DNA from 2 places in the Microbacterium sp. ZW T2_14 genome. Region 2 is predicted to be linked to the other one. Evidence: predicted binding sites of a transcription regulator. Region 2 holds the regulator's gene; the other holds the start of a gene.
What was found. The regulator HspR, encoded in region 2, represses chaperone genes until heat shock. The targets are predictions, from matches to a motif close to AAGTTGAGTCNNNNNGACTCAACTT.
Positions count from the first base shown of each region.

Region 1: ACI3KY_RS14250 (ATP-dependent Clp protease ATP-binding subunit) is a predicted target of HspR. The motif match lies at 3,019-3,043, and genes of this name have one in related genera.

Region 1 is NZ_JBJDRK010000041.1:25,902-41,337, reverse strand. Features, by position in the region: gene ACI3KY_RS14255 (DUF72 domain-containing protein) at 1-361, shown strand, start outside; gene ACI3KY_RS14250 (ATP-dependent Clp protease ATP-binding subunit) at 443-3,004, opposite strand; gene ACI3KY_RS14245 (GNAT family N-acetyltransferase) at 3,189-3,560, shown strand; gene ACI3KY_RS14240 (DUF3817 domain-containing protein) at 3,571-4,029, opposite strand; gene ACI3KY_RS14235 (MarR family winged helix-turn-helix transcriptional regulator) at 4,069-4,500, opposite strand; gene ACI3KY_RS14230 (class I SAM-dependent methyltransferase) at 4,585-5,715, shown strand; gene ACI3KY_RS14225 (hypothetical protein) at 5,720-6,331, opposite strand; gene ACI3KY_RS14220 (glycoside hydrolase family 1 protein) at 6,710-7,927, opposite strand; gene ACI3KY_RS14215 (carbohydrate ABC transporter permease) at 7,981-8,874, opposite strand; gene ACI3KY_RS14210 (carbohydrate ABC transporter permease) at 8,876-9,799, opposite strand; gene ACI3KY_RS14205 (extracellular solute-binding protein) at 9,793-11,076, opposite strand; gene ACI3KY_RS14200 (LacI family DNA-binding transcriptional regulator) at 11,240-12,232, shown strand; gene nrdF (class 1b ribonucleoside-diphosphate reductase subunit beta) at 12,316-13,290, opposite strand; gene nrdE (class 1b ribonucleoside-diphosphate reductase subunit alpha) at 13,325-15,436, opposite strand, start outside.
Region 2 is NZ_JBJDRK010000020.1:29,026-44,461, reverse strand. Features, by position in the region: gene ACI3KY_RS08885 (carbohydrate ABC transporter permease) at 1-145, opposite strand, end outside; gene ACI3KY_RS08880 (carbohydrate ABC transporter permease) at 145-993, opposite strand; gene ACI3KY_RS08875 (LacI family DNA-binding transcriptional regulator) at 1,331-2,347, shown strand; gene ACI3KY_RS08870 (LacI family DNA-binding transcriptional regulator) at 2,344-3,336, shown strand; gene ACI3KY_RS08865 (MFS transporter) at 3,446-5,029, shown strand; gene dnaK (molecular chaperone DnaK) at 5,231-7,099, shown strand; gene ACI3KY_RS08855 (nucleotide exchange factor GrpE) at 7,102-7,725, shown strand; gene ACI3KY_RS08850 (DnaJ C-terminal domain-containing protein) at 7,740-8,735, shown strand; gene ACI3KY_RS08845 (heat shock protein transcriptional repressor HspR) at 8,862-9,335, shown strand; gene ACI3KY_RS08840 (extracellular solute-binding protein) at 9,726-11,069, shown strand; gene ACI3KY_RS08835 (carbohydrate ABC transporter permease) at 11,142-12,098, shown strand; gene ACI3KY_RS08830 (carbohydrate ABC transporter permease) at 12,100-12,981, shown strand; gene ACI3KY_RS08825 (DUF4185 domain-containing protein) at 13,014-15,068, shown strand; gene ACI3KY_RS08820 (hypothetical protein) at 15,164-15,436, shown strand, end outside.

The sequences.
Region 1 (15,436 bases), on a different contig from region 2:
CTTCCTCGCGGCGCTGCCGGAATGGACGCGGCCGGCGATCGAGTTCCGGCATCCTTCGTGGGTGGATGACGCCGTGTTCGCGATGCTCGAGCGCCACGGCGCGGCCTACTGCGTCATGAGCGGGGCCCGGCTGCCCTGCGTGCTGCGCGCGACCGCTCCCCTCGTCTACGTGCGACTGCACGGTCCCGACCCCGAGCACCTCTACGGCGGCTCGTACTCCGACGACGACCTCGCCTGGTGGGCCGAGCGCATCCGCGAATGGGAGGGCGCCGGACACGAGGTGCACGCATACTTCAACAACGACGGCGAGGGCAACGCGGTGCGCAATGCCATCACGCTGAAACGGATGCTGCGAGCCTGACGCGGCACCGCAGCCGTCGCGCTCGACGACGAGAGGCGCCGGCCCGCAGGCACGGCGCCTCTCGTGGAGGGTGTGATCAGCTCACGCGGCGAGAGGGAACGACGCCCCGGCGGCCACCGACAGCTCGTCGCCCACGGCGTCCACCGTCACGGCACCGCCGTCGACCAGCGCACCGGTCACGAAAAGGTCCGCGATGCGGTCGTCCACCTCGCGCTGGATCAGGCGACGCAGCGGCCGGGCCCCGTACTCGGGCTCGTACCCGTGCTCGGCGAGCCAGGCGACGGCGCCGTCGGTGACGACGAAGTCCACCTCGCGCTTGGCCAGCCGGGCCTCGGACGCGCCGAGGAGCAGTCGCACGATGCGCTCGAGCTGCGGCTTGTCGAGCTTGCGGAAGAGCACGATCTCGTCGATGCGGTTGAGGAACTCGGGCCGCATCGCCTCGCGGAGCTTGCCGAACACGCGATCCCGCAGGTCCTTCTCCGAACCGAAACCGGTCGCCCCTCCCCCGTCGGGCAGGAAGCCGATGGCACCGCCGCGCGAGGCGAGGAACTCCGAGCCGAGGTTCGAGGTCATGACGATCACGGTGTTGCGGAAGTCGACAGTGCGACCCTGCCCGTCGGTCAGGCGGCCGTCGTCGAGCACCTGCAGCAGCAGGTTGAACACGTCGGGGTGCGCCTTCTCGATCTCGTCGAACAGCACGATCGAGTAGGGGTTGCGCCGCACGCGCTCGGTGAGCTGGCCCGCCTCGTCGTAGCCGACGTATCCCGGAGGGGCGCCGACCAGACGCGACACCGTGTGCCGCTCGCCGAACTCGCTCATGTCGAAGCGGATCACGGCGGTGTCGTCGTCGAACAGGCTCGCGGCGAGCGCCTTGGCCAGCTCGGTCTTTCCGACACCGGTCGGGCCGAGGAAGAGGAACGACCCCACCGGCCGGCGCGCATCGCCCATGCCCGTGCGGTTGCGGCGCACGGCCTTCGCGACCGCGACGACCGCGTCGTCCTGCCCGATCACACGGCCGTGCAGCTCGTCCTCGAGGGACGCCAGCCGCTCGCGCTCGGTCTCGGTGAGGCGGTTGACCGGGATGCCGGTGGCCCGGCTGATGACGGCCGCGATCTCGGGCTCGCCGACGATCGCGTCGATGGGCGCGGCAGCGGCGCCCGAGCTGGTGGCCTCGTCGAGCTTGGCCTGCACCTCGGAGATCTGGTCGCGGATCCGCGACGCCTCCTCGTAGTGCTCGGCCGACACCGCGGCGTTCTTGTCGGCCTCGAGCGTCGCCAGACGCTCGATGAGGCCGCTCACGTCGACGGCCGCGCCGAGGCGCAGGCGCAGGCGGGCACCGGCCTGGTCGATGAGGTCGATGGCCTTGTCGGGCAGTACGCGCTCGGTCAGGTAGCGATCGCTGAGCTCGACCGCGGCACGGAGCGCGTCATCGGTGTACACGATGCCGTGGTGCTCCTCGTACGCGGGCTTCAGGCCACGCAGGATGAGCACGGCGTCCTCGACGGAAGGCTCGCCCACGCGCACCGGCTGGAACCGGCGCTCGAGCGCGGGGTCCTTCTCGACGACGCGGTACTCCTTGAGCGTGGTCGCGCCGACGAGGTGCAGCTCGCCGCGTGCGAGGCGCGGCTTGAGGATGTTGCCGGCGTCCATGCCGCCGTCACCGGCGCCACCGGCGCCCACGACCGTGTGCACCTCGTCGATGAACACGATGAGCTCGCCCTTGTGGGCGGCGATCTCGTCCATCGTCTTGGTCAGGCGCTCCTCGAAGTCGCCGCGGTAGCGGGTCCCCGCCAGCATGGCGGGCAGGTCGAGGGCCACCACGCGCTTGCCGAGCAGCTGCTCGGGCACGCCGCCGTCGATGATCGCCTGCGCGAGCCCCTCGACGATCGCCGTCTTGCCGACGCCGGCCTCGCCGACGAGCACCGGGTTGTTCTTGGTGCGACGGCTCAGGATCTCGATGGTCTGCTCGATCTCGTCGGCCCGTCCGATCACAGGATCGAGTTCGCCGGCCACGGCGCGTGCGGTCAGGTCGGTGCCGTAGGCGTCGAGCATGGGGGTGTCGGATGCCGCGGCATCCGTCCTCGCCTCCCCCTCGGCAGCACCGTCCGGCGTCACGGTCTCGCGCGCGCCCTGCATGAGCGCCTCGGCGGTCACGCCGGCGCGCGCCAGCACCTGGCCGGCAGGCGTGTCCTGCGCCAGCACGAGCGCGAAGAACAGGTGCTCGGGGTCGACGTACGTCGAGCCCGACGAACGGGCGACCTGGAAGGCGTGGAACAGCGCGCGCTGGACCGATGCCGTCACGACGGCGCCGTCGACGTCGGCCGGGGCCGAGGCGGCGGGCAGCCGCTCCTCCGTGGCGCGCGAGATGGCGTCGGGGTCGGCGCCGACACGGCGCACGGCATCCCGGGCCGGAGCTTCGCCGACCAGGATCCGCAGCACGTGCAGGGCGTCGAGCTCACGCTGACCGCGCTCGAGCGCGTACTTGCCGGCGCGCTGCAGCAGCTCCTGCGTGCGCGCGCCGAGGTAGCGGCTCAGGTCGATCGATCGCTCGGCACGCGCGCGCTCTCCCGCGAGATAGCGTGCCAGGAACTCATCGAAGGAGCTCCCCTCGTCGCCGGCCTGGGGCGTGAAGTCTTCGGGCATTCCGTCTCTCCTGAAACTTGAGTGAACGAGCATCAAGTTTTGAACTTGATACATGCATTGTCAAGTTCAACAGGTCTCGCGGCGAGGTATTCCCGCGTTCCGGATCCGACAGCGAGGGCGCCGTCGTGTCGGCCGCCCGGCGTAACCTCGGGAACCGGGGACCCGCATCGCAGAGGAGAGAACCATGGACTGGAAGATCGAGCTCATCTTCGTGCCCGTCACGGACGTCGACCGGGCGAAGGAGTTCTACGAGCGGATCGGGTTCCACGCCGATCACGACCAGACACCGTTCGACGGTCTGCGGTTCGTGCAGATGACGCCCCCGGGATCAGCCTGCTCGATCGCGTTCGGCACCGGGTTCGGCACAGACCTCGAGCCCGGCCGCCAGAACACGATCCAGGTCGTCGTGCCCGACGCCGACGAGGCGCTCGCGCACCTCCGCGACCTCGGCGTCGACGCGCAGGGCGTCGACGAGCAGGCGTGGGGACGTTTCGTGACGTTCCCCGACCCGGATGGGAACACCTGGACGCTGCAGCAGCTGCCGCAGCGCGGTTGACGCGCCCGCCTCACCCGCCGGGCGGGCCGACGATCAGCAGGACGACGAAGAGCACGACCAGCGCGACGGCGATGAGCGTCGCGAGCACCCACGGCCGCCGCAGGAACCACCGCATGAGCCGGTCGTACCAGGTGCGGTCGCGCGGGTCGTCCGTCGGCTCGAGTCGCCACGCGGCCGCCAGCCGTCCGCTGCGCTGCAGCCACAGTTCGGCCGGGATGGTGGCGTACGGGATGACGGCGCTGACGAGCGCGACCACGGTCGGCCACGCGCGCCAGCGGTTGTTCAGTGCCACGAGGATCGCCGTGGCGCCGTACGACAGGAAGACGAATCCGTGGATGCCGCCGCCGATCGTGACGCCGAGCGCCCAGCCGGTGGTGGCGCGTAGTACCAGGCCCGCGATGAGCAGGGTCCAGGAGATCGCCTCGGCGATCGCCAGGGCGCGGAAAAGGGAGTGAGGGTTCCGGAACACACCTTCAGCCTAACTGAAAGACTTCAGTCAGGCTGAAGGTCAGCTGACCGCCGGCTCGCCGTCGGCGCGGGGTGGCTCCTCGTGGAGCCCTTCGAGCGCACGCGCGAGCGCGGGAGCGGCGTCCGTGAGGCCGGCGTCCAACGCCGCCAGCCGCTCCTGCGCGGCCTGAAGCACGTCGCTCCCTCGCGAGGTGACACGCAGGTCCGACGCCGATCCGGCGTGCTTCGTGGCGTCCTCGACGAGCCCGTCCGCCACCAGCGTCTGCACGGCGGTGTGCGCCGACTGCACCGTGATCTGCGAGCGGCGCGAGAGCTCGCTGAACGAGATGCCGGGCGTCGCCTCGATGTGTGCGAGGAGTGCGTACTTGCGGGTCGTCAGACCGAGGTCGCGCAGTTGCGCGCCGAGGTGCCCGTCCCAGACGCTCGCGACCGTGAGCAGGGAGATCACAGGACTGAAGGGGCGCTCCGGCATGTGCTGAATGCTAGCCCGCCGCCGGGCGACGCGGCGCATTCGCCGTGCCCTCGGGCGCGATCGCCTGCCCGCTACCGTGGGACGGTGACGTTCTCACTCGACGGACTGCGCCGATGGCCCGACGTGGAGGCTCCCGACCTGGTGGCGACGGATGCTGCGGACCGCCTGCTCCTCGATGAATCGGCGGCCGCGCGCGCCGAAGCCGGGGTCGGCGGGCTCGCGGTGATCGGCGACGGCTACGGCGCTCTCACGCTCGGAGCGGCGGCGGACGGCGGCACCGGCATCCGTGTCCACCAGGATCCGCTCACCGGCGAGCGCGCGCTGGCCGCGAACGCGGAGCGATTCGGTTTCGCAGACACCTTCTCGTCGCTGCCGCTCTCGCCCGAACTGGTGCGCGGCGCACGCGTCGTGCTGCTCCGCCTGCCGCGGTCACTGGAGGCGCTGCGCGATATCGCCGATCTCATCGCCGCCCACGCGGCACCCGAGGTCGTCGTCTTCGCCGGCGGGCGCATCAAGCACATGTCCCTCGCGATGAACGAGGTGCTCGGCGAGAGCTTCGGCCGGCTCGACGTCAGCCACGCGCGGCAGAAGTCCCGGGTTCTCGTGGCGCGCATGCCTCACGGCGGCGGCGACCCCGCACCCCGCCAGGCGACACTCGACGGCATCGTGGTGTGCGCGTTCGGCGGTGCCTTCGCGGGCGCGACGATCGACATCGGCACGAGGTTCCTGCTCGACCAGCTGGTCACCGGCACCGACCCTCTGCCTCGTCTCACCGCCGAGGGTGGCGCCGTGATCGACTTGGCGTGCGGCACCGGGGTGATCGCGACGGCACTCGCGCTGCGGCATCCCGATCTCCACGTGCTGGCGACCGATCAGTCGGCCGCAGCCGTCGCCTCGGCCGACGCGACGGCACGCGCGAACGGTGTAGAGGAACGGGTCGAGGTGGTGCGCGACGACATGCTCGGCACGCAGCCCGACGGCAGCGGTTCGTTCATCGCGCTCAATCCGCCGTTCCACTCCGGCGCAGCCGTGCACGAGGGCATCGCCCCGCGGATGTTCGCCGAGGCCGCTCGCGTGCTGCGGCCGGGAGGCGAGCTGTGGACGGTGTGGAACTCCGGGCTGCGATACCGTCCGGCGCTCGAGCGCACGGTCGGGCCGACACGGCAGATCGCGCGCAACGCGAAGTTCACCGTGACCGCGTCGACGCGGCGCTGACGCGCTACGACGTGGGCTCCGGACTCGGCTCCGGAGTCGGACCGAAGAGCGTCCATGCACCGTCGGTGCATTCGTAGAACTGCACCGCTGCGGTATCGACGAAGACGTCGCCGTCGGCGGTGCAGTCGGCGTCGTCCGGGGCGGCGGTGCCCAGCGTCACCTGGGTACCCGGCGCACCGGGCGCTCCGGTCGGCCCTTGCTCGCCCTGTTCGCCCTGTTCGCCCTGTTCGCCCTGCTCCCCCTGCGGTCCCGCCGGGCCCTGCGCGCCTTCCGGCCCCTGCTCGCCGGTGAGGTTCTCAGCCGCGGACTGGCGGATGTTCCCGACGAAGGTCCAGTCGTCCTGGAAGAGGTAGACGTCGGCGGTGAGGATGTCGATGTAGACGTCCCCCTCCTGGCCTTTGCCGGCTTCCGGCACGCCGGATCCCGCGCGCACGGCCGAACCCGCCGGAAGGATCTCGGCTAGGGCGTCCTCGTAATCGGGTGCCGGAGTTACCGACGCGGAGGGCGCCGGCTCGGACGTGTCGACTGATCGGGCGAGCCACGAACCCAGGAAGGCGGCGAAGAACGACAGCAGTACGAATCCCAGTCCGAACCACACCAGGGTGCTGCGCGTCACGCCGGCAGGCGCCGGTGCCGTCGCCGACGCCGTGGCCGGAGTTTCCACTGGACGCGCCTCGTTGTCCACGCAAGCCCCCCTTTCACCGCATGCACTGTCGGCGCCGGTTCCCACAGCCGGACGCCGCTGTCATAACCATAGGAACGCGAGCGCTCCGTGTCACCTCTTCCGGCGGAATTGGCGTTGCGGCTGCACGTCGAGAGCGGTGCGCCGAGCGCCTGCGTCGCGGATACGGGACAGCAGCGGGAGAGTTGACCGGGGGGCCGACGCGAGAATGCCGGCGCCCCCGGTAGCCGCGGGCTCGGGACCCACGGCCGGGGTGCCGGACCGGGGCTCCGGCGCATCCCCCACAGAAGAGACCGCCCCGCTGCCCGTCTATTACGCGACTTCGCCGCTCTCCCGAGGCGTCGTAGGGATCTCGTTGCGCTGCGCGAGCCCACCCAACCACGCGAGACTCGGCTTCGGGCTGCGGGCGAACGTCTCGCGGTCCACCGCGATCAGTCCGAAAGTCGGTCGGAAGGACCCCCACTCGTAGTTGTCGAGGAGCGACCAGTGGAGATACCCGCGCACGTCGCAGCCTTCCGCCATCGCCGCGGCCATCCCCGCCAGCGCACCCGTCGTGTAATCGATGCGCCGCGCGTCGTCGGTGGTCGCCATGCCGTTCTCGGTGACGATCATCGGAATGCCGCCGGTGACCTCGCGGGTGTGGCGAAGGGCCTCGCCGAGCGCCTCGGGGTAGTACTCCCACCCCGTGAGCGTGCGCTCGGTGCCCTCCGGCCACGGCTGCGGGCCGAACCCCAACTCGTCGTCGGTCGGTCCGATGATGGTGCGGAGGTACGACTGCACGCCGATGAAGTCGTCACCCCGCGCCTGCTCGAGGAAGAAGTCCTCGCGCCAGTACTGCCACTCGTCGCGCTGCGTCTCCCACCCGGGGACGGCCTGGAACACCTGGTTCGCCACGGTCCAGCCCGAGCGGATGCCGCCGACCCCGCGCAGCACCTCCGTCGAGGCGTGGTGCGCGTCGGCGATCGCTCGGGCGACGAACGGTGACGGGCCGGGGAAGTTCACCCCGTTCTCGGTGTCGATGCGCGCTTCGCTCTGGTTGACCATCATGTTCGGCTCGTTGATGGTGACGACGAGGTCCACATCGTGGAGGATCGTCGCGGCGACCTCGGTGAAGCGCCGGAACCTGTCCGTGCTCTGCTCGGCGTACCACCCGCCCGAGTGGTCCCACCACCGCGGGAAGGTGAAGTGGTGGAGCGTCACGATGGGCTCGACGCCGTGGTCGCGGCAGGTGTCGATCATCCGCCGGTAGTGGGCGAGCTGAGCACGCGAGACGACGCCTTCCTCGGGTTCGATGCGCGACCACTCCAGGGAGAACCGGTACGCGGTGAGGCCCGCATCCGCCAGCAGCGCGATGTCTTCGGGATACCGGTGGTACGAATCGCAGGCGTCGCCCGAAGGCTCCGGGATCTGCGTGCCCGGCGCATACTCGTTCTCCCAGTGCCCGGTGTTGACGTTGCCGCCCTCGATCTGGTGACCGGCGGTCGCCGCCCCCCAGATGAACCCCTCGGGCGCGGCGATGACGCTGCTCATGAATGCGGTTTCCCTTCCGTGTGGACGTCTGGTGTGAATGTCGGAGACGCGGGTCACTTGATCCCCGTCAGGGCGATGCCCTGGATGAAGTGCCGCTGCATCGCGATGAACAGGATGAGCACCGGGATGACGATGAGGAACGACCCCGCCATCTGCAGCCCGAAGTCCGACCCGTGACCGCCCGCCTCGGCCGAGAAGAGGGCCAGCGAGACCGGCAGGGTGTACATCGAGTCGTCCTGCGAGATGATCAGCGGCCACAGGAAGCTGTTCCACGACCCCATGAAGGTGAAGATGGCGAGGGTCGCCAGCGGCGCCTTGCACAGCGGGAGCACGATCTGGAAGAACGTGCGGAACTCCCCCGCCCCGTCGATCCGCGCCGCATCCAGGAGCGAATCCGGGATCTCGAGCATGAACTGGCGCATCAGGAAGACCCCGAACGCGCCCACCATGCCCGGCAGGATCAGCCCCCAGTACGTGTTGACCATCCCCAGGTTCGCGACGAGCACGAACTGCGGGATCAGGGTCACGATGCCGGGCACGAACAGAGTGGCCAGCACGATGACGATGATGACGTTCTTGCCGGGGAACTTCATCTTCGCGAGCGCCCAGCCGACCATCGACGAGAACAGCAGCGTCGTCGCGACGGTCACGACCGCGAGGAACACCGAATTGAAGAACGGCCGGAGGATGTCGAACTCGAAGAGCCACGCCCGGAAGTTGTCGAGCGTGGGATGCTGCGGCCACCAGGTGACCGGGCGCGCCATGATCTCGGCCTTGGTCTTGAATGCGCCGAGCACCATCCAGACGAACGGGAGGACCGTGGCGGCGAGGCCGACCGAGAGGATGACCAGTACGGCAAGATTCCCCCAGCGGATGGGCTTGCGCGGTGCCCGCGTCGGCGCGGATTCGGCCTCGGTGGCGGCGGGTCTTTCGAGAGTCGTCGTCATGTCAGGTCCTCTGGCGGAAGAAGCGGAACTGGATCAGCGCGAGGATGCCGACCAGCGCGAACAGCACGTAGGCGCCGGCGGCCCCGACCGAGTAGTTCCCGTACTTGAACTGGTTGTAGACCTGCAGCGCGATCGACGTGGTGGACTCCAGCGGACCGCCGTTGGTCATGACGAACGGCTCGTCGAAGAACTGCATGTAGCCGGTGGTCACCAGGATCGTGTTGAGCAGGATCGTCGGCATCATCATCGGGATGGTGATGCGGAAGAACTTCTGGACCGCGTTGGCGCCGTCGATCGAGGCGGCTTCGGTGACGTCCGCGGGGATGCCCTGCAGGCCCGCCAGGAAGATCACCATGGACGCGCCGATGTTGCGCCAGACCGCCATGATCGTGATCGCAAGCAGTGCGGTGTTCGGATCGCTGAGCCAGTTGGGCCCGGTGATGCCGACCCAGCCGAGGATCGTGTTGAACACGCCGGTGTTCTGGTACATGATGCGCCACACGACGGCCACCGCGACGATCGTCGTGATGACGGGCGTGTAGTAGCCCACGCGGAAGAACGTGGCGACCCGGCGACTCACCGAGTTGAGCAGCACCGCGAGCACGAGCGCGATGAACAGGGTGGCGGGGACGCCCACCACCACGAACATCAGCGTGTTGAACAGTGCGCGCTGGAACGACGGGTCGGTGAGCACCGCGACGAAGTTCTCGAATCCGACGAAGTTCACGTTGAACGGGCTGCGGATGTCCCGCGCCCGCAGGTCGGTGAACGCCATGGCGAGCGAGCTGACGAGCGGGATGAGTCCGAAGACCCCGAACGTCAGGACGAACGGCGCGACGAAGACCCACGCGATGAGGGCCGAGCGGCGCCGCTGCGCGGCCAGGGAAGAGACCTTCCCCGGCCGCGCGTGAACGGATGTCACCATCCGAAGCCGATCGTGTCTGCCTGCGTCTGGATCTCTTTCGCGGCGTCCGCGCCCGAGATCTCACCACGGGCGACCTGCTCCGAGTACTTGCTGATGAGGTCCGAGATCTGCGACCACGCGGGATAGTTCGGCGTGGCGACGGTGTTCTGCAGCTGCTCGGTGAGGGTCTTCGTCACCGGGTTGTCCTGGATCGGCGCGTAGTCGCCGGCGGCGACGTTGGCGGGCAGCTCGCCCTGCAGGTCGTACCACGCCTCCTGCTGCTCCTGCTCCCCCATCCACGAGAGCAGCGACCATGCTGCCGCCTTGTTGTCGGATGCCGAGAACACGCCCAGGTTGCCACCGCCGATGTACTGGTCGTTGTTGCCGCCAGGACCGGTGGGCGAAACGGTGTAGCCGACGGAGTCCATGGTGAAGCCCTCGGGTGCGGCGCCCGTGTCGATCTCCTCCTGATAGACGTCGAGCATCCAGGGACCCGAGATGAACATCGGGGTCCCGCCGTTCTCGAAGGTCGCGTCGGCGTCGCCCATCGGCGCTTCGCCGCGCTGGAAGTAGCCGCCGTAGTAGTCCAGGGCCGCGACGAACTCGGGCGTGTCGATCGTCCACTTGTCGCCGTCGGTCATCTCGCCGCCGGCCTGCGCGTCGAAGGGGACGATGACCTGCGCGGGCTGCTCGGTGGGCTTGGGAAGGCTGATCCCGTAGGTGCCGCCGGGCCGGGAGGCGAACGCCGTGGCCATGGCCTGCGTCTCTTCCCACGTCGTCGGCGCCGACAGGCCCAGTTCGGCCGCGATGTCCTTCCGATAGAACAGGAAGCGCGTCTCGACGTACCACGGCATCGCGTACAGCCCGTCCTCGCCCGTCACCGAGTCCACGGCGGCCGGGTAGAAGTCGTCGCTGTCGTACACGCCGTCGGGGACGCTGTCGAACGCGCCCATCCCGATCACTGTCGCGGTCTGGTCCGAGCCGGTCATGATGATGTCCGGCCCCTTGCCGGCTGCCGTGGCCGTCTGGGCCTTCGTGATCACCTGGTCCCAGGGCACGTCCGTGACCTTGATGCTCGCGTCCGGGTTCTGCTCGAGCCAGTCTGCGGCGAGCTTCTTCAGGTTGTCGGCATGCCCTCCGGCCGTCCAGATCTCGACCGCACCGGATGCCTTTCCCTCTTCGGCCGGCCCGGCCGAAGAAGCCTCCGCCGCGCCGTCCGCGCTGCGACCGCATCCCGACAGGACCAGGACGGCGCCGAGCGCCATCGCCGTGATCGCCGTTACTCGCATCCTCTGCATGCTCACTCCTTTGTGTGATTTCGATATCCTTAATCGAAATTTCGTGCCTCAAGGGGAGACTATAGAGCGATATGACCGCGCGCGTCCAGCGCGTCGCGCGAAATCAGCGGCCGATCCTCACCGGATGGCGCTAACATTTTCGGAAAGTTGATCCGGAGGAACCATGGCAGTCCAGCTCGCCCAGATCGCGACCGAGGCAGGAGTATCCGTCCCGACAGTGTCGAAGGTGCTCAATTCCCGGCCGGACGTGTCGCGCGCCACACGGGACCGCGTGGCAGCGGTGCTGGAACGCCACGGCTACGAGATCCGCATGCGTCCGCGGCTGGCGACCGGGTTCCTCGACATGCGCGTGGTGAACCTCGACCAGGCCTGGTCCGAAGCCGTGGTCCGGGGGGCTGCCGAGGGAGCGAAGGGACACGGCAAAGATCTCGTGCTGGCCGTCGAACCCGATCCGGAGGACTGCGACGACTGGGTGATGCACGCCCTGGAGCGAGGATCCGACGGCCTGCTGAGCGTGGTCGCCGTTCCGAGTCCGGAGGCGCGGCGACTGCTCGCCGAGGCGGGGATCCCCCTCGTGGTCGTGGACCCCCTGCACAGGGAACCGGACGGCACGTACGCGATCGCCGCGACGAACTTCCAGGGAGCGTTCGACGCCGCACAGCATCTCCTCCAGCTGGGGCACCGCCGCATCGCGACGATCACCGGCCCTCTCGATCAAGACAACGGCATCGCGCGTCTCGCGGGGTTTCAGGCCGCGATGCAGCAGGCGGGCGTTCCGGTCGACGATGGCCTGGTCATCCGCACCCAGTACGGCGTCGACCAGGGCTACGACGCGACCCGTCTGCTGCTCTCACGCGAGGTTCGTCCGACCGCCATCTTCGCCGCGAGCGACGACAGCGCCCTCGGCGCCATCCGCGCCCTCCGCGAGAGCGATCTCCGGATCCCCGACGACATGTCGGTGGTCGGATTCGACGACCTTCCGCACTCGTCGTGGATCGACCCGCCGCTGACGACCATCCGGCAGCCGCTCGCACAGATGGGCAGTGCCGCCATCGACGTGATCGTCCGTGTGCGCGCCGGCCAGCACCCTGCTGCCCGCGCCGAGCTGTCGACGACCCTCATCGTCCGGTCGTCGGCCGCCCCGCCCCGCGGCTGAAGCGTCCCGCGTCACGAACGCAGAGAGGACGGATGCCGCGGGCCGCGGCATCCGTCCTCTCAGGGTCTTTCAGATCCCGGGTCTCAGAAGTCCCAGTCCTCGTCCTCGGTGGCCTCGGCCTTGCCGATGACGTACGACGAGCCCGACCCCGAGAAGAAGTCGTGGTTCTCGTCGGCGTTCGGCGACAGGGCCGACAGGATCGCCGGGCTCACGTCGGTGACGGTCGAGGGGAACATCGCCTCGTAGCCCAGGTTCATGAGGGCCTTGTTGGCGTTGTAGTGCAGGAACTTCTTGACGTCCTCGGTGAGGCCGACGCCGTCGTACAAGTCCTGCGTGTACTGGATCTCGTTGTCGTAGAGCTCGTACAGCAGCGAGAACGTGTAGTCCTTGATCTCGTCGCGCTTCGCCTGGTCGACCTTCTCGAGCCCCTTCTGGAACTTGTAGCCGATGTAGTACCCGTGCACGGCCTCGTCACGGATGATGAGGCGGATGAGGTCGGCGGTGTTGGTGAGCTTGGCGCGGCTCGACCAGTGCATCGGCAGGTAGAAGCCCGAGTAGAACAGGAAGCTCTCGAGCAGGGTCGAGGCGACCTTGCGCTTGAGCGGCTCGTCGCCGCGGTAGTACTCCATGACGATCTGAGCCTTCTTCTGAAGGTTCGGGTTCTCGACCGACCAGCGGAAGGCCTCGTCGATCTCCTTCGTCGAGCACAGCGTCGAGAAGATCGAGGAGTACGACTTGGCGTGCACCGACTCCATGAACGCGATGTTCGTGTAGACGGCCTCCTCGTGCGGCGTGATCGCGTCGGGGATGAGCGAGACGGCCCCGACGGTGCCCTGGATCGTGTCGAGGAGCGTGAGCCCCGTGAACACGCGCATCGTCAGGGTCTGCTCGTCGGGCGTCAGCGTGTTCCACGACTGGATGTCGTTCGACAGCGGCACCTTCTCGGGCAGCCAGAAGTTGTTCACGAGGCGGTTCCACACCTCGAGGTCCTTGTCGTCCTGGATGCGGTTCCAGTTGATGGCCTGGACGTGGTCCAGGAGCTGGAGCTTCTCGCTCATCGTCCTTCTTCTCTCGAAATCCCTGAACGGACCATCACAGCGTGCAGCTGACGCACTCGGTCATGTCCGTCCCCTCGAGCGCCATCTGACGCAGGCGGATGTAGTAGATCGTCTTGATGCCCTTGCGCCACGCGTAGATCTGCGCCTTGTTGATGTCGCGCGTGGTCGCGGTGTCCTTGAAGAACAGCGTGAGCGACAGGCCCTGGTCGACGTGCTGCGTGGCGGCGGCGTACGTGTCGATGACCTTCTCGTAGCCGATCTCGTACGCGTCCTGGTAGTACTCCAGGTTGTCGTTCGTCATGAACGCCGCCGGGTAGTAGACGCGCCCGAGCTTGCCTTCCTTGCGGATCTCGACCTTCGCCGCGATCGGGTGGATCGACGACGTCGAGTTGTTGATGTACGAGATCGATCCGGTCGGCGGCACGGCCTGCAGGTTCTGGTTGTAGATGCCGTGCTGCTGGATCGAGGCCTTCAGCTCGCGCCAGTCGTCCTGCGTGGGGATGTGGTGGCCGGCGAACATCTCCGCGACCTTCTCGGTGGCCGGTGCCCACTCCTGGTCGATGTACTTGTCGAAGAACGAGCCGTCGGCGTACTTCGAGTCCCAGAACCCGTCGAACACCTCACCGCGCTCGATCGCGATCTTGTTGGACGCGCGCAGCGCGTGGAACAGCACCGAGTAGAAGTAGATGTTCGTGAAGTCGACACCCTCCTCCGAGCCGTAGTAGACGTGCTCGCGCGCCAGGTAGCCGTGCAGGTTCATCTGCCCGAGGCCGATCGCGTGGGAGCGGTCGTTGCCGTCCTCGATCGAGCGGACCGAGCGGATGTGGCTCTGGTCGCTGACCGCGGTGAGGGCACGGATGCTGGTGTCCACCGTCTGCGCGAGGTCGCCGCCGTCCATCGCGAGCGCGATGTTGAGCGAGCCCAGGTTGCACGAGATGTCCTTGCCGATCTGGTTATACGACAGGTCCTCGTTGAAGGTGGTCGGCGTGTTGACCTGCAGGATCTCGGAGCACAGGTTCGACATGTTGATCCGGCCCTTGATCGGGTTGGCCTTGTTCACCGTGTCCTCGAACATGATGTACGGGTAGCCCGACTCGAACTGGATCTCGGCGAGGGTCTGGAAGAACTCGCGCGCGTTGATCTTCGTCTTCTTGATGCGGGGGTCGTCGACCATCTCGCGGTACTTCTCGGTGACCGAGATGTCGCCGAAGGGCACGCCGTAGACGCGCTCCACGTCGTACGGCGAGAAGAGGTACATGTCCTCGCCGTTCTTCGCGAGCTCGAACGTGATGTCGGGGACGACCACGCCGAGGGAGAGCGTCTTGATGCGGATCTTCTCGTCGGCGTTCTCACGCTTGGTGTCGAGGAAGCGCAGGATGTCAGGGTGGTGGGCGTTCAGATACACCGCACCGGCGCCCTGGCGCGCGCCGAGCTGGTTGGCGTAGGAGAAGGAGTCCTCGAGCAGCTTCATCACGGGGATGATGCCGCTGGACTGGTTCTCGATCTGCTTGATCGGGGCACCCGACTCGCGGATGTTCGACAGCAGCAGGGCGACGCCGCCGCCGCGCTTGGACAGCTGCAGCGCGGAGTTGATGCCGCGGGCGATCGACTCCATGTTGTCTTCGATGCGCAGCAGGAAGCACGACACCAGCTCTCCACGCTGGGCCTTGCCCGCATTGAGGAAGGTCGGCGTCGCCGGCTGGAACCGGCCGGAGATGATCTCCTCCACCAGCGCGGTGGCCAGCTTCTCGTCACCGTCCGCCAGCGCGAGCGCCGTCATCACGACCCGGTCCTCGAAGCGCTCGAGGTACCGCTTGCCGTCGAAGGTCTTCAGCGTGTAGCTCGTGTAGTACTTGAACGCGCCGAGGAAGGTCTCGAAGCGGAACTTCTTCGCGTAGGCGAGGTCGTTGAGCTTCTGGATGTACTCGAACGAGTACTTGTCGAGGACGGCGCCCTCGTAGTACTCCTTCTCGACCAGGTAGTCCAAGCGCTCCTTGAGCGAGTGGAAGAACACCGTGTTCTGGTTCACGTGCTGCAGGAAGTACTCCCGCGCAGCCCGCTTGTCGGCGTCGAACTGGATCTTGCCCTCGGCGTCATAGAGATTCAGCATCGCGTTGAGGGCGTGGTAATCCATGCCCTCGAAGCG
Region 2 (15,436 bases):
AGGCGACCGGGTAGAGCAGCACGATCACCATCGCGATCAGGGCGACGTGCCAGACGGTGACCTTCAGCGAGCGGAGCCCCTGCGCGCGGCGCAGGCTCTCCCGATGAACGCGTGTGGTCGAGGTGGCGGGCAGTGTGTCGGTCATCACTTCTCCTCGGCGGTGTAGTGCACCCAGAAGCCGGCGGTGCGGAAGACGATGAGCGTGACGACGCCGATGGCGACCAGCAGCACCCAGGCGAGAGCCGACGCGTAGCCCATGTGGAAGAACGTGAAGCCCTCGCGGTAGAGGTACAGCGTGTAGAACAGCGTGGAATCGGCAGGACCGCCGCGGCCGCCGCTGATGATGAACGCCCCGGTGAACGACTGGAAGGCGTGGATGATCTCGAGCACCAGGTTGAAGAAGATGACCGGGGAGAGCATCGGCAGCGTGACGCTGACGAACTTGCGCCAGCGTCCGGCGCCGTCGATCGAGGCGGCCTCGTACAACTCGACCGGCACCTGCTTCAGCCCGGCGAGGAAGATCACCATGGGCGCACCGAACTGCCAGGCGGCGAGCAGCACGAGCACGTACAGGGCGTACTGCGGATTGTCGATCCAGCCGCCCGTCTCGATGCCCACCGAGCTCAGCCCGTTGTCGACCGGGCCTCCCGTGGAGAAGAGAGCCCGCCACACCAGGGCGATCGACACCGACGCGCCGAGCAGCGACGGCGCATAGAACGCCGACCGGTAGAACCCGAGACCGCGACGCGGGCGATTGAGGAGCAGCGCGACGCCCAGCGCCAGTGCCAGCTTCAGCGGCGCCGCCAGCAGCACGTAGCGGATCGTCACCCAGGCGGAGGTCCAGAACTCCGGTTCCTGGAACATCTGGGTGTAGTTGTCGAAGCCGATCCATTGCGGCGGACTGAACAGGTCGTAGTCGGTGAACGACAGGTACAGCGAGTACAGCATCGGGCCGATCATGAGCAGTGCGGCGCCCAGCATCCACGGCGTCATGAACACGTAGGCGGCGACGTTGCCCCGGCGGCGCGGGACGCGGGGGCCGCTCGCCTTCGGCGGCGTCGAGCCGGAAGCGGGTCCGGAGGCCGGCGGTGCGAGCGTCGTGGTCGCCACTGTGTTCTCCCCGTTGAGGTGCGATGCGTCGCGGTCGCCCGAGCCGGGTCGATCACGATGGAAAGGGTTGCATAGATTCCATCAGAATTGCAACCGCCTGCAACAAATTGGGTCGCCAGCCGCGAAAGTTCAACGGTTCCCAGCGGTCGGCGTGCAGGATACGATGTGGAAACGGTCGCCAGTCAAGGCACGAGTGAGTGGGAACACGCGAGGGGACGAGATGGCCATCACGATCCGCGATGTCGCGGCGCGTGCCGCGGTGTCACCCGCCACCGCCTCGCGCGCGTTGACGGGGACAGGATCGGTCGACCCCGCCACGGCGGCTCGCGTGCGCGACGCGGCGCGCGAGCTGGGCTACGAGCGCAACCCGTGGGCCAGCAGTCTGCGCGGCGGCACCACGCGCAAGCTCGCCATGATCGTGCCCGACCTGATGAACCCGTTCTTCGCCGAACTCGTGCGCAGCGCCCAGGCGTACGCGCACGAGCTCGGCTACCTTGTCCTGGTCGCCGAGACCGACGACGATGCCGGCGCCGAGCTGGAGCTGCTGCGATCCCTCTCGGACCGGGTCGACGGCAGCCTGATCTGCACGCCCCAGACTGCCGAGTCGGCACAGGGCCGCCTCGTGGACGAGGGGCCGGCGGTCTTCCTGCATCGCACCAGCACGCTCGTGCCGTACGTCATCAGCGATGTGGCGCTGGGGGTGCGACTCGCGGTCGAGAACCTGGTCGCGCTCGGACACCGTCGTATCGCCTACCTCGACGGACCGGCGGAGTCCTGGTCGGCGGGCCTGCGGCGCGTCGCCGTCGCCCAGGTGCGCGAGGAGTTCCCCGACATCGACATCGTGACCGTCGGGCAGGTGCGTGCACGGTTCGAGGGCGGCGTCGCGGGCGGCGATCTGGTGATCGCCAGCGGGGCGACGGCCGTGCTCGCGTACAACGACGTCGTCGCGCTCGGGCTCCTTCACCGGCTGGCCCGTCGCGGTCTGCGCGTGCCCGACGACATCAGCATCGTCGGCTTCGACGACGTGCCCGCCGCGGCGATGGCGTCCCCGGCTCTCACCACCGTCGCCCAGCCGCTCGCCGAGAGCGCCCGCGCCGGCGTCGACATGCTCCTCGCGCTCGCGCGGGGTTCGCAGCCGGTGGAGCGGGCGGTCGTGCTGCCGCCGACCCTCGTCGTGCGCGAGAGCACGGCGCCGCCGGCGGTCATGCTGCCACGGACCGGGACCGGCGTGGCATGACGTCGCGGACGAAGGCCGGGCGCGCCACGATCCACGACATCGCCGCCGACCTGGGCGTCTCGGTGTCGACGGTGTCACGCGCGCTGACGCCCGGCGGAACGGTCAGCCCGGAGACCCGGCGCCGCGTCGAGGAGGCTGCGGGGCGGCTGGACTATCGCACCAACCGTGCGGCGCGCAGCCTGTCGACCGGCCGCATGCACAGCATCGGCCTGATCGTGCCGGATCTTCGCGACCCTTTCTTCGCCGAGGTCGCCAAGGGTGCGCAGATGCGGGCCCGCAGCGTCGACCACACGGTGTACATCGCCGACACCGACCGCTCGGCGGAGCTCGAGTTCGAGGCGATCGACATGATGCGCCGCGATGTCGACGGGTTCCTGGTCTGCGCGCCGCTGGGCGACGACGACGCGCTGCGTGAGCACCTCCGCGGCACCGCGGCGGTCATGATCCATCGTGAGCTCGACGGCCTGCCGAGCGTCACCTCCGATCTGGCGAGCGGCATCGCCCAGGCGGTGCAGCACCTTCACGCGCTCGGACACCGTCGCATCGCCCACGTCGCCGGTCCGGACTCGTCATGGGGCGCGCGCCGGCGTCGCGCCGCGTTCGAGCGCGAAGTCGCCGACGACGACCGGGTGCTCCTCGGTCCGATCACGGATCCGTTCGAGGGCGGCGTCGCGACGGCCGACGCCCTGCTCGCGAGCGGTGCGACCGCCGTGGTCGCCTACAACGACCTGGTCGCGCTCGGTCTCGTCACGCGACTGCGTGCGCGGGGGGTGAGCGTTCCCGACGGCATGAGCGTGGTCGGATTCGACGGCCTCGACGTGGCGACCCTCGCGACTTCGCTCACGAGCGTCGCCGTGCCCCGTCAGGTGGCCGCCCGCTCGGCGGTGGATCTGCTGCTGCGGGCGCTCGATGAAGGCGGGGAACCGGCATCCGTGGTGCTGCCCACTCAGCTGATCGTGCGCGACTCCACTGCACCGCTCCTGCGCTGACGTCGACGTCGCCAGATGCGTCGCTGCGCCGGCTCGTTCCCGCTCGTTCTGCCGGGCGTCTTCGCATTCGGCGTAGCGCTCGAGGGGCGCTGGATGGTTTGCTTCGTCCATGACTGGGGACACCCCGCCCGCGCCGGCCTTCAACGGGCGCCTCGCCATCCTTCTCGCCATGGCGATGTTCGTGCTCGTCGTCGACACGTCGATCATGAACGTCTCCATCTCGGCGGTCGTCACCGAGCTCGACACGACGGCCAGCGGCGTGCAGGGGGCGATCGCCCTGGAGGCGCTCGTGTCGGCCGCGTTCATCCTGCTCGGCGGCAAGACCGGTGACCTCATCGGACGCAAGCTCGCCTACACCCTGGGTCTGCTCGGATACGCGGTCGGCGCAGTGGCGATGACGTTGGCCCAGAACCTGACCACCGTCATCATCTTCTGGGCGGTGATCGGCGGCATCGGCGCATCGCTCCTCCTGCCGTCGATGCAGTCGCTCATCCACGGCAACTTCGCCGGCGATCACCAGAAGCGCGTCTACGCGCTGGTCGGTGCCTCCGCCGCGATCGCGGCGGCGGTCGGCCCGCTGCTCGGTGGTTTCATCACGACCTTCTGGTCGTACCGGGTGGCGTTCGCCCTCGAGGCCCTCATCATCCTCGTCGTCCTCCTCGGTCTCGGTCTCGTGAAGGACGTGAAGTACCACGGAGACCGCTCGATCGACCTCGTCGGCGCCGGGCTGTCGGTCGTGGGCATGGGCGGTGTCGTGCTCGGAATCCTGGTCTGGCAGGAGGGCGGCGGCTACGTCGGGCTCCTCATCGGCCTCGGCATCGTCGCGCTCGGCGGACTCGCGTGGTGGCTCAACGCGCGCAAGAAGCGGGGCAAGCCCGTGCTGCTCGACCCGGCCCTGTTCTCGTCCAAGCCGTTCCGAACCGGGGTCAGCGGGCAGCTCCTCCAGCAGATCGCCCTCGGCGGCACGATGATCGTCCTTCCGCTCTATCTGCAGATGGTGCTCGAGTACAACGCGCTGCAGGCCGGCCTGTCGATCGCCCCGCTGTCGCTCAGCATGTTCGTGGTCGCGATCTGGGCCGGCCGGCGGGGCAAGGGGCGCCCCGCGAATCTCATCCTCGTGGGCTTCTCGCTCGCCCTCGTCGGCCTCGTGGCGATCGTGCCTCTCGTTCCGATCGCCGACTCGGGCTGGTACCTCGTGGTGCCGCTCATCATCGCCGGATCCGGGCTGGGACTGCTGGTCTCGCAGCTCAACAACTACACGCTGTCGCCGATCTCCGACGAGCGGGTCAGCGAGGCGGCCGGCGTCAACTCGGCCGCGGGTTCGTTCGGGCTCTCCTTCGGTCTCGCGTTCGCCGGCGCCATCATGCTCGCCACGCTCGCCACGGCGTTCACCGCGCTCTCCGATGCGAGCACGGTGCTCACCGCGGAGCAGCAGCAGCAGGTGTCCACGGTGCTGGAGGAGGACGCCGAGCTGATGTCGAACACCGGCCTCGAAGAGCTGCTCGCCGACGAGTCTCCGGAAGCCTCCGCCGAGGTCATCCGGATCAACACCGAGGCCCGCCACCTCGCGCTGCAGGTCGCGCTGCTGATCCCCATCCTCGCGGCCCTCCTGGGCGCGCTGAACGGCTTCCGCATGCGACGCCTGCCCGATCCGAAGCCGAACGAGGCGGCCGAGGGGACGATGATCGGCTGAGCCTTCGCGCTTCCCCGCGACCTCTGAACCGGCCAGCGGCTAACTTGAGCCGCTTCGTATCAAGTTTGATTTGACGGATGCCGCGCCCCGGGCGTATGGTTGAGCCATCGCGACTCAACCTCACGTTCGAGCCGCGAGCAGACTTCCCATCAACCCCGGGCGCCGGCATCCGTTCTGCGTCCATATGAAGGAGAGATACACATGGCACGTGCTGTTGGAATCGACCTCGGTACGACCAATTCGGTCGTGAGCGTCCTCGAGGGCGGCGAGCCGAAGGTCATCGCGAACGCCGAGGGCTTCCGCACCACCCCGTCGGTGGTCGCATTCACCAAGGACGGCGAGGTGCTCGTCGGCGAGACCGCCAAGCGCCAGGCCGTCACCAACGTCGACCGCACCGTCTCGTCGGTCAAGCGCCACATGGGCACCGACTGGGGCTTCGATGTCGACGGCAAGAAGTGGACGCCGCAGGAGATCTCGGCCCGCATCCTGCAGAAGCTCAAGCGCGATGCCGAGCAGTACCTCGGCGACACGGTGACGGATGCCGTCATCACGGTCCCCGCGTACTTCAACGACGCCGAGCGCCAGGCCACCAAGGAGGCCGGCGAGATCGCGGGTCTCAACGTCCTGCGCATCATCAACGAGCCCACCGCCGCCGCGCTGGCCTACGGCCTCGACAAGGGCAAGGAGGACGAGCTCATCCTCGTCTTCGACCTCGGTGGCGGCACCTTCGACGTCTCGCTCCTCGAGGTGGGCAAGGACGACGACTTCTCGACCATCCAGGTGCGCGCGACCGCCGGTGACAACCGCCTCGGCGGCGACGACTGGGACCAGCGTCTCGTCGACCACTTCATCAAGCAGTTCAAGGACACCACCGGTGTCGACGTCTCCGGCGACAAGATCGCGCTGCAGCGCCTCAAGGAGGCCGCGGAGCAGGCGAAGAAGGAGCTGTCGAGCTCGACCTCGACGTCGGTCAACCTCCCCTACCTGTCGCTCACCGACTCGGGCCCCGTCTCGCTGTCGGAGACCATCACGCGTGCGAAGTTCGAGGACCTCACCAAGGACCTGCTCGACCGCACCAAGAAGCCCTTCGAGGACGTCATCCGCGAAGCCGGCATCAAGGTCGGCGACATCGACCACGTCGTGCTCGTCGGCGGCTCGACCCGCATGCCTGCGGTGTCGGAGCTCGTCCAGCGCGAGGCCGGCAAGGAGCCCAACAAGGGCGTGAACCCGGATGAGGTCGTCGCCGTGGGCGCGGCCCTCCAGGCCGGTGTCCTCAAGGGCGAGCGCAAGGACGTCCTCCTCATCGACGTGACCCCCCTCAGCCTCGGTATCGAGACCAAGGGCGGCATCATGACGAAGCTCATCGAGCGCAACACCGCCATCCCGACCAAGCGCAGCGAGACCTTCACCACCGCCGATGACAACCAGCCGTCGGTCGCGATCCAGGTCTTCCAGGGCGAGCGCGAGTTCACCCGCGACAACAAGCCGCTGGGCACGTTCGAGCTGACCGGCATCGCGCCGGCTCCGCGCGGCATCCCGCAGGTCGAGGTCACCTTCGACATCGACGCCAACGGCATCGTCCACGTCTCCGCGAAGGACAAGGGCACCGGCAAGGAGCAGTCGATGACGATCACCGGCGGCTCGTCGCTGCCGAAGGACGACATCGAGCGCATGGTGCGCGAGGCCGAGGAGCACGCCGCCGAGGACAAGAAGCGCCGCGAGGCCGCCGAGGTGCGCAACCAGGCCGAGACCCTGTCGTACTCGATCGAGAAGCTCATCAAGGAGAACGACGACAAGCTTCCCGAGGACGTCAAGACCGAGGTCCAGGGTGACGTCGACGCGCTCAAGACGGCGCTGGCAGGCGACGACGACGAGGCCGTGAAGACCGCGTTCGACAAGCTCAACCAGAGCCAGGGCAAGCTCGGCGAGGCGATCTACGCCTCCGGCCAGGCCGCTCAGTCGGCTCCGGATGCCGCCGCCGGCGAGCCCGCTGACGCCCAGGGTGCGCCGAGCGCCGACGAGGACGTCGTCGACGCCGAGGTCATCGACGAAGACGAAGAGAAGAAGTAACCATGGCCGACAAGGACTTCGAGAACGAGGTCCCCGGTGGCGAGGACCCGGAAGCGCAGGCTTCCGGGTCCGACCCGCAGGAGGGCCAGGATGACAGCGCCGAGGCGCCCGCGGACGAAGCCGCCCAGAGCGATGAGCTCACGGTCGACGACATCCTCGGGTCGGCGCAGAACGCCGACGCCGCCGCGGAGGACGCCGTGCTCGCCGACCTCGAGTCGGCGCTGCTGAACGACCTCAAGCGACTGCAGGCGGAGTACGCCAACTACCGTCGTCGCACCGAGGAGCAGCGAGAGGTCGAGATCGAGCGCGCCCAGGGCGCGGTCGCCAAGGGCCTCCTCCCGGTGCTGGACGACCTCGACCGCGCGGAGAAGCACGGCGACCTCGAAGAGGGTTCCCCATTCGCCGCCATCGCCGAGAAGCTGCGTGGCGTCGCCGAGCGCATGGGCCTGTCGACCTACGGCGCCGCGGGCGAGGCTTTCGACCCGCAGCAGCACGAGGCGATCTTCCAGGTGCCGACGCCCGGCGCGACCGAGGCGACGATCCTGGAGGTCGTCGAGACCGGCTACCGCCTCGGCTCGGTGGAGCTGCGCCCGGCGAAGGTCGTCGTCGCGGTTCCCGCCGACTAGCCCGAAGGAGCACCATGGCCAGTCAGGACTGGTTCGACAAGGACTTCTACTCGGTGCTCGGCGTCTCCAAGGACGTCAGCGAGGCTGACCTCAAGAAGACGTACCGCAAGCTCGCGCGGAAGTACCACCCAGACTCCAATCAGGGTGACGCCGCCGCCGAGGCGAAGTTCAAGGAGGTCAGCGAGGCGTACTCGGTGCTCTCCGACGCGGAGCAGCGCAAGGAGTACGACCAGATCCGTGCGATGGGCTCGGGTGCTCGTTTCACCGCGGGTGGCCAGGGCGGAGCCGGCGGTTTCGAAGACGTCTTCTCGATGTTCAACCAGGGTCGCGGCGCGCGATACCAGAATGCCGAGGACTTCGACGACATCTTCGCCATGTTCAACCAGCAGCAGGGCGCGGGCTTCGGCTCCGGCCGGTTCGGGCAGTCGACGGGCGGCTTCCGGGGCTACGGGGGACCGACGCGCGGCGCCGACGTCACGGCGCGCACGACGATCGACTTCGTGACCGCCACCAAGGGCGAGACCATCACGCTGCAGGGTGAGGACGGCAAGCCCTTCAAGGTGAAGATCCCGGCAGGGGTGTCCGATGGACAGAAGATCCGGCTGCGCGGTCGCGGGCGCCCTTCGCCCGACGGCGGGGAGAACGGCGACATCGTCGTGCAGGTCGCGGTGCGGCCGCATCCGGTGTTCACACGCGACGGCCTCAACCTGCGCGTGACCGTGCCGGTGACGTTCACCGAGGCAGCGCTCGGCGCCACCATCGAGGTGCCGACGCTCGGCGGCGACCCGGTTCGGCTGCGCGTCGCGCCCGGCACGCCGTCCGGCCGCGTGCTGCGGGTGAAGGGTCGCGGCGTCGAGACCTCGAAGGGCACCGGCGATCTCTTGGCCGAGGTGCAGGTCGCTGTGCCGTCGCACCTGGACGACGCCGCGCGCGAGGCGCTCGAGCGCTTCCAGAGCCTCGAGCCGAAGGAGAACCCGCGCGCCGACATGATGGCGAAAGCGCGGGGCTAGACGAGATGACGGTCGTCGAGCGAGTGAGGAACGAGCGAGACGGAGCGCCTCGGGGCGGCGCGCGTCGTCGGTTCCGGGCCTTTCGCCTCGCACGCTCGCTCGACGACCGGAATCGGGGTGATCGACATGGTTGAGCCGCACGACATCGACGAGGACGCTCCGATCTTCGCGATCGCCGTCGCCGCGGAGCTGTCGGGCATGCACCCGCAGACGCTCCGCCAGTACGACCGGCTGGGCCTCGTCGTGCCCGCCCGCACCCAGGGCGGTTCGCGGCGCTACTCGCTGCGGCACGTCGAGCAGCTCCGCGAGGTCGCGCGGATGTCGGCGGACGGCATCGGGCTGCCCGCCATCGTGAGGATCCTCGAGCTCGAGAATCGCGTGCAGGAGCTGCACGGGCGCGTGCGCGACCTCGAAGACCGCATGCGCGCCGAGCTCGAGAAGCGGCCGGGCGCCCGGGTCTTCGCCGCCGGCTCGACCGGCAACGTCGTGACCCTGCGGCACGGCACCCGGGTGCGACGGGCCACGGAGGTCGTCGTCTGGCGCCCCCGCACGCCGATCGCGCCTACGCGCGAGGACCGCGAGCAGTCCGCGGACGACTGACGCCGTCGCGCGGGCGGCCTTCGAAGGCTTCGCGGCGAACGATGTGCGGAGTGAAATCGATATCGGATTCATCGCCTCGAGGTGAGTGCCCGTGACGGGCGGTTGTGAAATCGATACAACGACCTCGATTGGTGATCGAACGCCCGAGACCGTGATTTCACGCCCCCGACGCCCGAATCGGCGCATCCGGCGAGACGGAGGGTGGCATGTTCTCGCAGAATCAGCCCCCGCGCCCGTTGCGTGTGAAATCGATTTCGTCTAGCCTGACCCGAGACGAGATCAGTGGCGATCCGCGCAAGCCGGCGGCCACCGCTCGATCGGTCCGACCGGGCTCCCCTGACCGGCCACAGCTGCGACTCACCGAAGAGTCGTGTTCCTGAGGAGGGACGAATGCACAAGAGAAACAGCAGGCTCTTGCTGGCCGTGGCGGCCGCGGCAACCGCAGGTATGGCGCTCGCCGGCTGCAGCGCCGGCGGCGGCGACAACGGCGACGACGGCGTGGCGACGATCCAGTTCTGGCACCGCACCTTCACCCCGGTCGAGAACGACTGGTACGCCGGCATCGTGAAGCAGTTCAACGAATCCCAGGACGAGATCAAGGTGGTCGACACGGAGGTGCCGGCCGATGCCTGGGACCAGAAGATGAAGTCGGCGCAGGCGGCGGGGAAGGCCCCCGACATCTACACCTTCTCCGCCAGCATCACGGATGCCGTCAACGCCGGGCAGCTCCACGAGCTCAACGACCTCGTTCCTCAGGACAAGCTCGACGAGATCATCGAGCCGGCGCAGCCCATCTCGCAGCTCGACGGCAAGTACTACGCGTATCCGCTCCTGCTGGAGCCGCAGACGGTGCTGTTCTGGAACAAGGACCTGCTGTCGGCGGCCGGGCTGGATCCGGAGACCGGTCCGACCACGTGGGACGAGCTGTTCGACATGTGCGCGGCGATCAAGCCGACCCTGGCGGACGGGCAGTACTGCATCTCGCCGGCGAGCGACGCCGTGACCTTCGCGTGGTCGTCCGTCGGTCAGCAGTACAACTTCGCCGGTCACACCGCGCTCAACGAGGATTGGACCGCGCCCGACATCGACGACGACGGCTACCGGCAGCTCATGGAGAACTACAAGACGCTGTGGGACGAGGGATACATGGCCCAGCAGGCGCTCGACGTCTACGTCGGAGGTAAGGACTTCGGCGAGGAGAAGGTCGCCTTCAAGGTGTCGGGATCGTGGATGATGTCGGAGATCGGCTCCGACTACGCGGATGTGCTGCCCAAGACGGGGATCGGCGCGTTCCCGAACTCAGCCGACGCCGACGGTCGCGGTGCGACGACGCTCGGCAACTTCCGCTGGGTCATCGACGCCAAGTCCAAGAACGCGCAGGCGGCGGCCGACTTCCTCACGTGGGCGCTCGCGGGCGACCCCGAGCTTCTCGTCCCGTTCTTCGTGGACACGCAGTTCACCAAGGTGCCGGTGCGCGAGTCGGTGCAGGAGGCGGTCTCGGCCGACGAGGCCAGCGCGGCCGCACCGTGGTCGTCGATCGTGATGAACGACATCGTGCCGAGCGCGATCCCCGAGCCCACCTACCCCTGGGACGTGTCTCTCGCCGTCGGCACCGCGATGGAGTCGGTGATGAAGGGCGCGGCCTCGCCGGACGACGCCATCAAGACGGCGGAGGATGCCATCAACACGGTGATCCAGCGCGACGATCTGCCCAGCAAGGCGCCGACGTCCTAGCGAAGGATCGGATCCGGGGGTCGATGCCATCGACCCCCGGACCTGTGCCCCGGCCCACAGCGAGGTGAGGAAATGACCGCGACGCAGACGATGATGACCGAGACGGAGACGATGGTGCTCCCCGGTCGCCGGCACGACAAGCACCGTCACAACAGATTCCGGTACCGCGACGGAAGGATCGCCTACCTGCTCATCCTTCCGGCGCTGGTCCTCCTCGGGATCTTCGTGGTCTGGCCGGCGGTCTACGCCGGATACCTCTCGTTCCAGGACTGGAGCTTCTACAAGGACCCCGAGTTCGTCGGATGGCGCAACTACACCAACGTCCTGAGCGACCCGCTGTTCTGGGAGTCGATCGGCCGCGGGTTCGTCTTCGTGGCGATGACGGTGCCGCCGATGCTGATCCTCGCGTTCTTCTTCTCGAGCCTCGTCGTCAGCGTGTCGCGCTGGTTCGCGGGCCTGCTGAAGGTGAGCATCTACATCCCGACGATCATCTCGGCGGTCATCACCTCGATCATCTTCGTGCTGATCTACAACTACTCGGGCGGCATCCTCAACGCGATGCTCGGCGGGTTCGGCATCGACCCCATCGCCTGGATCGGCGACCCGGCGTGGGCGCTGCTGGCCATCGCGATCCCCGCCATCTGGCTGGGGATCGGCCTCACCTCGCTGATCATGGTGGCGGCGATGATCGACATCCCGACCGAGTACTACGAGGCGGCGGCGATGGAGGGCGCCGACTGGTGGGAGAAGACGCGGTACATCACGCTGCCGCAGATGAAGAACGTCTTCCTGTACCTGCTCATCACCGGGTTCGTCGCTGCGATCCAGCAGTTCGAGCTGCCGCTCGTCATGACGGGCGGCGGGCCGCTCAACTCGACGACCCTGCCGAACCTGTTCATCTTCAACCACTTCCGCAACGACATCAACGTCGGCTACTCGATCGCGGCGGCGCTGCTGCTGTTCGTGGTGCTGGGCACGGTGTCGGCGCTGGTGTTCCGTTTCGTCAATTCCGAGAGGCTGGTGGACTGACGTGGCCGCCGTTCAGCAAGCCGCCGTCGCGGCGCCGGTCGTCCAGCGGCGTCCGCACCGAGACCTGACGTGGTGGTTCTACGCGATCGGCAAGGCGATCGTCGGGATCGTCTTCGTCGCCGCCGCGCTGTTCCCCCTGGCCTGGATGGTGATCGCCGGCTTCAAGTCGAAGACCGAAGTGATCGAGACGCCCTTCCAGTTCTTCCCCGAGGTGTGGCGCTGGGAGAACTACGCCCAGATCCTCGCCGATCCCACGTTCACCCGCACGATGCTGTGGACCTTCCTCGGCGCCGTGCTGTTCACACTGCTCGCTCTCACGGTCAACTCGCTCGCGGCGTACGCGTTCGCCCGGCTGGACTTCCGGTTCAAGCGGACTCTCTGGGTCGTCGTCATCACCACGATGTTCATCCCCGGCATGACCATCCTCCTCACGAGCTTCATCGTCGTGACCAACCTTCAGATGCTCGACACCCTGGCGGTGCTCGTGATCCCGGGTGCCGCCAGCGCCGGGATGATCTTCTTCATCCGGCAGTTCTACCTGAGCATCCCGTCCAGTCTCGAAGAGGCCGCCATGCTCGACGGCTGCGGGCGGATGCGGATCTTCACGAAGCTGTTCCTGCCGCTGTCGAAGCCCCCATTCGTGGTGATGGGCATCACCGCCTTCCTCGCGTACTGGAATTCCTACGTGTGGCCGATCATGACGATCACCACGCCCGACCAGTTCGTGGTGCAGCAGTACCTGGCGACCTTCCGCTCGGAGCGCAGCACCGAGCTCGGGCTGCTCATCGCAGGATCGGTCCTCGCCGCGGCGCCGGTGATCATCCTGTTCCTCGTTTTCCAGCGCCAGATCATCGGCAACATCAAGATGGCCGGTCTCAAGTAGGCCGACCGCATCTGTGGAAAGGGGTCGCGAAGATGCGACGACTACGAACGAACACCGCCGTCATCGCCGCCGCCGGCACGCTGGTCATCGGGCTCGTCGCCTCTGGCGGTGCGACGGCGGCTCAAGCCCCGGCACCATCGCCGATGGACGAGATCGCCGCGGCGTCGGCCTTCGCCGATCACTCGCCGGCCGTGGTCATCGGCAAGATGACAGGTCCGAAGTCGACGAGCGCGACCGACACCGCCTGGCGGGTGACGGGCACCGATCTCGGGATCATGTGGGACAACGGCCAGGGCCAGATCCTCACCGCGTTCGGCGACACGTTCGGCGACTGGACCGGACCCGGCGGAGGCGGCGGCGACTGGCGCTCCAACGTGCTGCTGCGCAGCTCCGACACCGACCTCTCCGACGGCATGACCTTCGATTCGGCGGTCGAGGACGCCCCCGGCCACGCCGGCGAGCTGATCCCGTCGCTGAAGATCAACGGTCAGGAGATCACCACGATCCCCACCGCGGGCATCGCCGTCGGGTCGCGGCAGTATCTGGCGTTCATGTCGGTACGGCAGTGGGGCGCGCCCGGTGCGTGGGACACGAACTACAGCCGCATCGCCTATTCGGACGACAACGGCGAGACATGGAACTCGACGGACGGCCCGCAGTGGACGAACACGCCTGACGGACAGCATCCGTTCCAGATGGTCGCCTTCGAGCGCCACGACGGCTATGTCTACATGTTCGGCACGCCCAACGGCCGCTTCGGCGCCGCGCACGTCGCGCGGGTGCCCGAGACGCAGCTGCTCGACAAATCGGCCTACTCGTACTGGAACGGGTCGACATGGGTGCTCGGCGACGACACCGCCGCCGTCGCGATCGTGCCGCCGAACGTCGCAGAGCTGTCGGTGCAGTACAGCGAGCACACCGGCGGCTGGCTCATGACGTACCTCGACGAGAACCTCGATCTCGTGCTGCGCACCTCGCCCTCGCCCGAGGGCCCGTGGAGCGATCGGCAGCGACTCGCGAGCTTCGCCGACTTCCCGGGACTCTACGGCGGCTACATGCATCCGTGGTCGGAGGACGGCGACCTCTACTTCTCGCTGTCGCAGTGGGAGCCGTACAACACCTACCTGCTGCGCGCCGAGATCGATGAGAACGGCACCGTCGTGAACCCGAACCTGATCCAGGACCCCGGTTTCGAGCGCGCGGTCGACGGCTCGATGCCTGCGCCGTGGGCCTGCACGGGCAACTGCGGCATCGACATCAACCACACGTGGGCCTACGGCGGCACGAAGCAGGCGTGGATGCGCTTCAACGCCGGCTGGATCGATGTGCACCAGGACGTCGCGGTCGAGCCGAACACCACCTACACCCTCACCGGTTTCGTGGTGACCGGCGGCACGCCCGCCCAGGGAGCCCTCGGCGTCCGTGAGCTCGGCGCCGGCGGAGCGACCATCGGCGAGACCGCGTTCGATGCGGTCGGCGCGTACACGCGGTACTCGGTGACCTTCCACAGCGGCGATCGCACACAGGTGCAGGCGTTCGTCGGCACGCATCTGAACGGCGACCGCTGGGTGCAGTTCGACGACCTCTCGCTCGTGAAGGCGAAAGAGCAGCTGCCGGGGCTCTCGGTCTCCGTGAGCTCCGACCCCGCTGCCGGGACGAAGGTCGTGCGTGACGACGTCGTGACCTACACGGTCACCGCGTCGACCGACAGCGCCACCGCCGAGGGCGTCGCGCTCGCCGTGGACCTCGCGGGACTCGTCGATGATGCGACGTTGGATGCCGCGTCCCTGGCGTCGTCGATCGGCACCCCGGTGCTCGACGGGACGACGCTGCGGTGGGTGGGTGACATCCCGGCGGGTGAGACGCTCGAGCTGTCGTTCGCAGCCATGGTCCGCCGAGACGCGTCGCGCGCCGATTCGCAGTTGGTGGTGACGACGACGGCGAGCGGCGACCGTGCGATCCTCACCTCGTGCGACGGTTGCGCGCTGACGCTCACCGCCGTCCACTACGACCCGCGTCCGCCGCGGCCGGAGTTCCCAGACAAGCCCGGCAAGCCCGACAAGCCCGGGAAGCCGGGCAAGCCCTAGCGTCGTGATGTCGCGCCCGCCGTCCGATTCCTTCGGGATGGGTGGCGGGCGCGATCCGGGGCGCCGGGTGGAAGCGGCGGGGAGGAGTACGAGGGATGCTGCTGTCGTTGACGGGCGCCAGTGGGGCCGGCAAGTCGACCGCGCTCGATGCCGTGAAAGCCGTCGACTGGCCGAGCCGCCTCGATTGCGTCGAGTTCGATTCCATCGGGGTGCCTGCGGACGCCGACACTGCGTGGCGGCATGCCGCCATCGAGCACTGGGTGCAACGGGCCGTGGCCGGGCAACGAGCCGGCCATCATCTGCTGCTGTGTGGCCAGGTGCCCATGGGTGAACTGTTGGCTGCACCCTCGGCGGATCAGCTCGACGGG